4 regions of the Arthrobacter sp. CJ23 genome follow, and region 3 is predicted to be linked to each of the others. Evidence: riboswitches for the same ligand, from Rfam matches in the RefSeq annotation. Region 3 holds a riboswitch; each other region holds the start of a gene.

Region 1 (2,193 bases), 1.4 Mb from region 3:
TGTCATCGATGGTGTCCTCGGCGAAGCAGTGCGCCGTGACGCGGGCGCCCTCGTCGTGCGCGGCGGCAATGGCGTCCTTGACGGTCGCGGCCGGAAAGCAGGCCGCCAGGTCACCGGTCCCCCGGTCGATCCAGTCGCCCACCAGCTTGACCCAGCCGTCGCCGGCACGGGCCTGCTTGCGGACGGCCTCCACGAGGTCCGCCGGTTCCACTTCCTCGCCCAGGCCCCGGATGTAGCGGCGGCTCCTGGCAATGTGGCGCCCCGCCCTGATGAGCCGCGGCATGTCCGGCCGCTGCTGGATCCAGCGTGTGTCGCTGGCCGAGCCGGCGTCACGGATCAGCAGAGTTCCGGCGTCGCGGTCTGCCGTGGCCTGGGCCAGGGCGGTCCCTTCGTCAACAGCGCCGCCCTTGCCGAGGCCCACATGGCAGTGCGCGTCTACGAAGCCGGGCACCACCCAGCCGTCCAGCACCGCGTCCGGTTCCGCGGCCGGCCGTTCGAACGTCAGTAGCCCGTCCACGGACCAGAGCCCGCGACGCTCCTGCTCGGTCCCGGTGAGCACGGTTCCGCTGAATTCGATGATGTTGGCCATGGGGAAATCCTAATCCGGCCGGGAAATCCTGGTCCGGCCGCAACATGACTGCTCTTGACCCCGGGCATGGCGGCGGCTGTGGTAGCTTCGTCTACGACCACACGGGGGCCCTTGCATGGGCTGAGATCAGGCTGACGCTGCCTGCGACCGTTGAACCTGTCCGGGTAATGCCGGCGAAGGAAGTGAGTAATCCTTGAGCACCACAGAAACACAGCACAGCCCTGCCCAGAACGAGGCAGCAGCGGTCACCCAGTCGCTGAAATCCCACTCCTTGGCGTACCTCGAGGACCCCGCCAACGGCATCCGGGTTCCTGTCACGGAGATCGCGCTGGAGCCCTCCCCCAACGGTGAAGCCAACGCGCCTTTGCAGGTGTACCGGACCGCCGGTCCGGGCAGCGACCCCGTGGTGGGGCTGGAGCCGTTCCGCTCCGCCTGGATCGAAGCACGCGCCGACACCGAGGTCTACTCGGGACGCGAGCGGAACCTGCTCGACGACGGCAAGTCCGCCGTGCGCCGCGGCGCAGCCTCCGCGGAGTGGAAGGGCGCGCAGCCGGTGCCCCGCCGCGCCGTCGAGGGCAAGGTCGTCACGCAGATGCACTACGCCCGGCAGGGCGTGGTGACGCCCGAGATGCAGTTCGTGGCACTGCGCGAAAACTGCGATGTTGAACTGGTCCGCAGCGAAGTGGCCGCCGGCCGCGCCATCATTCCCAACAACATCAACCACCCGGAATCCGAGCCGATGATCATCGGCAAGGCCTTCCTGGTGAAGATCAACGCCAACATCGGCAACTCCGCCGTCACCAGCTCCATCGCCGAGGAAGTGGACAAGCTGCAGTGGGCCACCCAGTGGGGCGCGGACACCGTCATGGACCTGTCCACCGGCGATGACATCCACACCACCCGCGAATGGATCATCCGCAACTCCCCTGTTCCGATCGGCACCGTGCCGATCTACCAGGCGCTGGAAAAGGTCAACGGCGAGGCCAACAAGCTCACCTGGGAAATCTTCCGCGACACCGTGATCGAACAGTGCGAGCAGGGCGTGGATTACATGACCATCCACGCCGGCGTGCTGCTGCGGTACGTGCCGCTCACGGCGAACCGCGTCACGGGCATTGTCTCGCGCGGCGGGTCCATCATGGCAGGCTGGTGCCTGGCCCACCACGAGGAGAACTTCCTCTACACGCACTTCGACGAGCTGTGCGAGATCTTCGCCAAGTACGACGTCGCGTTCTCCCTCGGCGATGGCCTGCGGCCGGGAGCGACGGCGGACGCCAACGATGCTGCCCAGTTCGCCGAGCTGGACACGCTGGCGGAGCTCACGCAGCGCGCCTGGGAATTCGACGTCCAGGTCATGGTGGAAGGTCCGGGCCACGTCCCCTTCCACCTGGTCCGCGAAAACGTCGAACGCCAGCAGGAACTCTGCAAGGGCGCCCCTTTCTACACCCTGGGCCCGCTGGTCACGGATGTGGCCCCCGGCTACGACCACATCACCTCGGCCATCGGCGCCACGGAGATCGCCCGCTACGGCACGGCCATGCTCTGCTATGTCACGCCCAAGGAACACCTGGGCCTGCCGAACAAGGACGACGTCAAGACCGGCG
Region 2 (2,193 bases), 990 kb from region 3:
CGGGCGACTGGTACGAGTCCCTGATGAAGGCCTACGTCATTGACACCGTGTCCTCGGACTTCTACAAGTCAGTGTCCGAGTTCCTCGACGCGGACACCCGTGAGGTGGTTGAGCGGATCCTGGTCTCGGAGGAGTCCACGGCCGTGCTGCGTGATCTGCTGCAGCGCGCCCTGGCAGAGGACCCGCGCCTTGCCTCCCGGCTGGCACTGTGGGGCCGCCGTCTGGTGGGCGAGGCCCTCACCCAGGCCCAGCGCGTCAGCATGGAACACGCCCTGCTGGGGCCGCTGCTCAGCAGTACCGGCGACGCCCGGGAAACCCTCGGGAAGCTGACGGCGGACCTCGCCGAGCGGCACGCCCGCCGGATGACCGGGCTCGGCCTGACGGCCTGAGCGGCCTCGCGCCCAAGCGCATGAGCGGTGAGGGACTGACTGGCTACCCGGCGTCGAGCGCGGCGAGCAGTTCCCGGGCGGCCGCCGTCGGGTCCGCCGCTTCGGTGATGGCACGCACCACCACGATCCTGTCGGCACCCGCTGCCACGACCTGCCCAACGTTTGTGAGGTCGATGCCGCCGATCGCGAACCAGGGCAGCAGCACGCCGCCCACGGTCTCCTCATCGGCCCTGCGCACGGCTTCTTTTGCATATGTGACCAGCTCCAGGCCGACGGCGTCCCGACCCGGCTTGGTGGGCGTTGCCCAGACCGGGCCCACGCAGAAATAGTCCAGGCCGCTGCGGCCCGGGGCGGCTGCGATCGCGGCATCGATCTGCTCCGTGGTGTGCGTGGACAGGCCGATCACCGTGGGGTCGTGGAGGATGTGCCGGGCCGAGCGCAACGGCAGGTCCTTCTGGCCGATATGGAACACCGGAGCCCCGGAAAGCAGGGCAATATCGGCCCTGTCGTTGACGGCCCACAAGCGTCCGTGACGGTGGGCCACCTTGTGCAGGACCTCGAGAAGTTCGAGTTCCTCGGCCGCTTCCAGGGACTTGTCGCGGAGCTGGATGATGTCCACGCCGCCTTCGAAAGCGGCATCGACGAAGTCTTCGAAATCGCCCTGCGTCTTGCGGGCATCGGTGCAGAGATAGAGGCGGGCCGTGGTGTGGACATCGTGCTGGGTCATGGAGACAGCGTAGTTCCTTTACACTGGGCTGGTACTGCGGGAGCCGCAGTGGCGGTCACAAACGCCACGCGGCTGAGAGGGCTTCAGCGCCGACCGCTTGACCTGATCCGGCTAGTACCGGCGTAGGGAAGGAGCCCCATGGCTGACACAATGCAGAACCGTCCCGGCACCCTGCACGCGGACGTCGCCGTGATCGGCGGAGGCATCATCGGGCTGGGCATCGCCCTGGAGGCCCGCAAAGCAGGACGCTCCGTAGTCCTCATCGATCCCGCACCGGCCACGGGCGCCACGTACGCCGCGGCCGGCATGCTGGCCCCCGTCAGCGAACTGCACTACCAGGAGGAAGACCTCCTGGACCTCATGCTGGAGTCCTCGGCGCTCTGGCCGGAGTTCGAACGGACGCTGCCGGCGGCGTCGGATCCCGGGGACGCGGCCCTTGGGACCGGATACCGCACGACGGCGACCCTCGCCGTGGGTGCCGACGCCGCGGACCGGCGGGCGCTCGCCGACCTCCGGGACGTCCAGCTGGCACACGGACTGGCGGTGGAACCGCTGGCGCTCCGCGAAGCCCGGAGCCGCGAACCCTTGCTGAGCCCACAGATCTCCTGCGCCTTCGTCATCCCCGCCGACCACCAGGTGGACCCCCGCAAGCTCGCCCGCCGGATCCTGGCGTCCCTCGCCAACCACGGCCTGGGAGATCCCAGCTGGGTGGCCGGGGCAGAGGATGGCTTTGCGCTCCGCGCCCGGGCCGCGTCACTCCTGTGGGAGGACGGCCGCGTGGCCGGGGCAGTACTGGAGACCGAGACGGGTCTTGGGGGCGGAACCGTGACCCAGCACGGAACCGTGGTGCGGGCTGCGGAAACTGTGGTGGCCAACGGCCTCGGCGCCGCCGCCCTGGCCGGACTCCCGGAGGGCCTCGCGCTGCCCTTGCGTCCCGTCTACGGGGACATCCTGCGGCTGCGCGTTCCCGAACACCTCCGCCCGCTGCTGACCTGCACGGTCCGTGGCATGGTGCGCGGCGTGCCTGTCTACATCGTTCCCCGGGACGACGGAACCGTGGTGATCGGGGCGACGCAG
Region 3 (2,193 bases):
CGTGGGCCGTCCGAGCGTGCTCACCGTCGACATTCCTCCAAGCGGCGGAATCGTCGTGAGCGGCGGAGCAGCGGAGATCACCGCCCCGGCGGCTTAGCGGCGGTTCGTGCGGCCCTTCAGGAAAGCCGCCATGGCACCTGCGGCGGGATGTACCGGGACGATCGGGTGCTCGGCGGACCAGACGGCCTCCACGCCCCCCAGCGCGCCTACCTCCTTGAGCAGGAACAAGGTGGGCGGCATGAGTTTCAGTCTCCCGGCCTCTTCGGCGGCCAGGATGTCGCGGACCGGCATCCAGAGCGACGACGACGCCTCCGTGGTCTGGTGCCGCGGCTCGGCTCCCGGCGCGGGACGGGCCACGTAGAAGTAGGTGTCGAAGCGCTTGGGCATGTCCGGCGGGGTGACCCAGTTGGCCCACGGGCGAAGGTCCGCGGCGTCAAGCCGGAGCCCGGCCTCCTCGAACACTTCGCGTTGCGCTGCGGCCAGTACCATTCCGGCGTCGGCGCGGGCCTGTGCGGAGCCTGCGCCGGCCCCGATCGAAGCCAGCTTCCAGTCCTGGGCGTGGGCATCCAGCAGCCCGTCCGGGTACTCCCGGCCGGCCTTGTCCGCGGCGTCCACGCGTCCGCCGGGGAACACCACCATTCCGGCGGCGAAGTCCATGGTGGCCACACGGTGCTGGACGAAGGTTTCGAGGCCGCCCGGGGCATCACGCAGGAGGATGACGCTCGCGGCGAGCCTCGGTTCGGGCACGGTGCTGCCGGGGGCGGGACGTTCTGGCGCCGTCCTTCCAGGCACTGGGTTCCGGGGCGTGACGCCGTTGCTTCCGTCTGTGCTGGTCATGGGGCCCCTTCGCTGCGGCAGTTCTGCTGGATCATTCTCTCAGGCTTGCCCTTGCCCCCGCGCCAGGACGGGCCGCACTTGAGTCAGGGCCCGGATGATCCAGCAGAATCGCACCCACCTCGTCCCGCCCCCAATATGACCCTCCCCAAAAGCCCGGAACTGCCCCGAGGTGTAAACTGGAGAACGCCCATCAGGGCAGATTTATCACGACAGGGGAGCGCCGCCGTCGGGCACTGCAGGGATGCAGCCGGTGGAAGGGCGCTGAGAGTGCGGACAGCCGCAGACCCTCGAACCTGATCCGGTTAGTACCGGCGTAAGGGAGTCGAGTTCTCAGAGTGTCCGGATCCGCGGGCGGCACAGGCCGTCCGGAAGCCGGGGAACACTTTCCCCTCCTGTAACTCAGGAGGCAGAAATGACAACAGCAAGCTTTAAGAAAGCCAGCTACAACTGGCGCGTTGTGGACATCGTGGTGGCGGCATTGATCGCCATCGCCGGCGGCGTGATCTTCTGGGCATGGTCCCAGGGCGCGGCCCTCGTCTCCACACCGATGAACGCCACGTACCCGCCCCTTACCGGCCTGATCGCCGGCGGCTGGATGATTCCGGCCGTGCTGGGCATGCTTATCATCCGCAAGCCGGGCGCGGCCCTGTTCTGCGAAACCGTCGCCGCCACGGGCGAGCTCATCATGGGTTCCCAGTACGGCACCACCGTGCTGATTTCCGGGCTGCTGCAGGGCCTCGGCGCGGAACTGGTGTTCGCCGCCTTCGCCTACAAGAAGTTCAATCTGCCGGTATCCTTGCTGGCCGGCGCCGGTGCGGGCCTGTTCTGCGGCCTGAACGACTCGTTCGCGCCGTGGGGCTGGAACATCGCCTATGAAGCCGGCGACAAGGCCGCCTACATCGTGTTCTGCGCGATCTCCGGCGCAATCATCGCCGGTGCGCTGTCCTGGATCGCCACCCGTGGCCTGGCCAGGACCGGTGTTCTGAGCTCGTTCGCCTCCCGCAAGGCCTTCTCGGAGCCTGTCTTCTCCTGATGCCGGTTTCCGACGCCGCTTCCACTGCGGGCCGGCCTGCCGCAGTCTCCGCCCGGGGGTGGGGCTGGCGGCACGCCGGCCGCTCCACCCCTGCCGTCCAGGGCCTCGACCTTGAGATCGGGCCGGGCGAGCGCGTGCTGCTGCTGGGGCCTTCGGGCGCCGGCAAGTCCACGCTGCTGCATGCCCTGGCCGGCGTGCTGGGCGGGGATGACGACGACGCCGACGAGAGCGGCTCGCTGCTGATCGACGGCGCCGCACCGCGCGGGCAGCGGGGCCGTGCCGGGCTCATGCAGCAGGACCCGGAAACGCAGGTGGTTCTCTCG
Region 4 (2,193 bases), 1.5 Mb from region 3:
GCTCCGGCCTCCACGTAGGCGCCGTGGAGCTGCTGCCCCACCTCCGCGTACAGCCAGTAGCAGGGCAGGATGGCGGCGAGCAGCACGGCGTAGCTGCCCGACGCCGACGCTGCCAGCAGATGGTCCACGTAGGACTTGGTGACGGGCCCGGTGGCCGCCTCCACGTTCCGGCCGGCCAGCCAGTTCCGGTGCAGTTCCGACTCCACTTCCAGGCACTGCTGGGATCCGCTGGCCCAGAAGAGCTGCTCAGCCTCGGTGGGGGCCAAGGCGCCGGCCCTGGCCAGGACCCGTGAGTAGCCGTTGAGATAGAGGGCGTCCTGGGCCAGGTAGTAGGCAAACTCGCGCTCCGGCAGTTCGCCGGACTGCAGCCCGCGGATGAACTCCAGGCCGTAGATGGCCTGGAGCTCGGGCGAGGCGTCCCGCCACAGCTGCGCGGCGTACTCCCCCGGCCTCAGCGCGCGCTCCAGCTGGTGGAAATGGTTGACGGGGCCGTTGCCTTGGCCCACTTCGAGCCTTCCGGAGGTGGCCAGCGCCTCCTGCAACCAGGGCTTGACCTCCTGCAAGGACGCTTCCCAATCGCCGTGGCGGACCTGGGCCGTGGCCATGGCCGCGGACAGGGAGCACCCCGTGCCGTGGCTGTTCCGGGTGTGGACCCTGGCTCCGGCGACTTCCACCACGTCCTGCCGGAGCAGGCCCGTGGTGTTGACGAGGGCATCCGGGCATTCCATACCGGGCAGGTGCCCGCCCTTGACCAGCACGGTGTTGCCGCATTCCGCCGCCAGCCGCTTGCCCTGGTCCAGGGCCGCGGCCCAGTCGGAGGCCTCCGGCTCGCCCAGCAGCATGGCCAGCTCCGGCAGATTGGGCGTGATCAGGTCCGCAAGCGGCAGCAGGGCCCGCAGGGCGGTTTCGGCCGATTCGCGCAGCAGCCGGTCGCCGCTGGTGGCCACCATGACGGGATCAAGGACCACGACGGCGGGCCGCACCTTCTGGAGCCAGCGGCGGACCTCGTCGATGACGGCCACGTCGCCCAGCATGCCGATCTTGACGGCATCCACGGCGATGTCGTCGCTGATGGCTTCAAGCTGCTGGCGCAGGAATTCCACCGGCGGCACGTGGACGCCGGTGACGCCCTGCGTGTTCTGGGCGGTCAGGGCGGTGACGGCAGCCATGCCGTAGCCGCCGTTGGCCGCGATGCTTTTCAGGTCCGCCTGGATACCGGCCCCACCGGACGGATCGGAACCGGCGATGCTGAGCACCCTGGGGATCCTGCGGCCCGTGGAGGGAAGCGGGTAGACAGTCGAATAGGACGTTGAAGTCATGAAAGACATCCCTTCGCCGGTGCTAACCGGACAGGTTCAACGGGTCTGGATCTCAGCCAGGCTTGTGCCGGCACCCCGTGTCAGATCCCTAGCGTAGCCGACACGTCCGGCGCCCCCGGGTTACCCGGACATTGTGACCCCGGGGCTCCCGTCCCCTGGGCCGTGTAGCCAACGGGCCGGATACAGCAAGGCCCCGGCAGGGTCCGCGTTGTGCGGAGCCTGCCGGGGCCCGGTGCTGCTGTGAACGGCCTGCCCGGAGACCGGCCAGCCTAGAGTTCGGAGGCCGGGACGCCGACGCCGAGGATGATCGGCTCGTTGGCCTGCGCCGCCTTGGCCGATGCCTTCACCGCTGCCGGGGCCTTGGCCTCGTGCGTGGTGCCGCCGGCGGCCGGCGGGGCCACATCGTGGTGCTCCACGGTGGTCTCGTTGGCTGCGCCCTGGGCGCGGCTGGCGCTGCGGTTGCGGCGGCCACGCCGTCCGCGGGAGCGGGACGAGCCCTGGGCTTCCTCAGCCGCCGCGGCCTGCGCCGTGGCGGCCGGCGCTGTGGCGGCCGGCGCCTTGGCAGCGGGTGCTTCGCCCAGGTGCTGGAAGGCCTCCGCAAGGAGGTCCAGGCTCATGGCCGGCGCAGTGGACGCAGCGTCCTCGGAGTGGTCCACGAACGGCAGCGCGACCTCCTCGCCGCCGAAGCGCAGCACGGGTGCCGTGCGCACATCGTGGGAACCGGCGTCGGTGGCTTCGGCAGCCTGTCCCGCAGCGGAAGCCGCAGCGGCAGCAGCTTGGTGCAGCTCGTCGTCGTGCAGGTGCGCCGCGTGGGCAGCGGCCGCGATGTTGGCGAGTGCGGCGCGCGTTGCCTCGGCCTTCGCCTGGCGCACCG

What was found. Region 3 has a riboswitch for thiamine pyrophosphate ahead of NVV90_RS18940 (ECF transporter S component). Riboswitches for the same ligand answer to the same signal wherever they lie in the genome.
Region 1: it holds a riboswitch for thiamine pyrophosphate, as region 3 does, so the genes downstream of both, thiC (phosphomethylpyrimidine synthase ThiC) here and NVV90_RS18940 (ECF transporter S component) in region 3, are expected to answer to the same signal.
Region 2: it holds a riboswitch for thiamine pyrophosphate, as region 3 does, so the genes downstream of both, NVV90_RS14295 (FAD-dependent oxidoreductase) here and NVV90_RS18940 (ECF transporter S component) in region 3, are expected to answer to the same signal.
Region 4: it holds a riboswitch for thiamine pyrophosphate, as region 3 does, so the genes downstream of both, thiD (bifunctional hydroxymethylpyrimidine kinase/phosphomethylpyrimidine kinase) here and NVV90_RS18940 (ECF transporter S component) in region 3, are expected to answer to the same signal.

What each region holds. Positions count from the first base shown of each region.
Region 1 is NZ_CP102950.1:2,823,378-2,825,570, forward strand. Features, by position in the region: gene NVV90_RS12580 (amidohydrolase family protein) at 1-589, opposite strand, end outside; TPP riboswitch at 681-788, shown strand; gene thiC (phosphomethylpyrimidine synthase ThiC) at 783-2,193, shown strand, end outside.
Region 2 is NZ_CP102950.1:3,205,378-3,207,570, reverse strand. Features, by position in the region: gene NVV90_RS14305 (ferritin-like domain-containing protein) at 1-389, shown strand, start outside; gene thiE (thiamine phosphate synthase) at 433-1,116, opposite strand; TPP riboswitch at 1,143-1,262, shown strand; gene NVV90_RS14295 (FAD-dependent oxidoreductase) at 1,255-2,193, shown strand, end outside.
Region 3 is NZ_CP102950.1:4,198,149-4,200,341, reverse strand. Features, by position in the region: gene NVV90_RS18945 (NUDIX domain-containing protein) at 94-837, opposite strand; TPP riboswitch at 1,039-1,175, shown strand; gene NVV90_RS18940 (ECF transporter S component) at 1,250-1,870, shown strand; gene NVV90_RS18935 (ABC transporter ATP-binding protein) at 1,870-2,193, shown strand, end outside.
Region 4 is NZ_CP102950.1:2,661,150-2,663,342, forward strand. Features, by position in the region: gene thiD (bifunctional hydroxymethylpyrimidine kinase/phosphomethylpyrimidine kinase) at 1-1,319, opposite strand, end outside; TPP riboswitch at 1,311-1,407, opposite strand; gene NVV90_RS11770 (Rne/Rng family ribonuclease) at 1,589-2,193, opposite strand, start outside.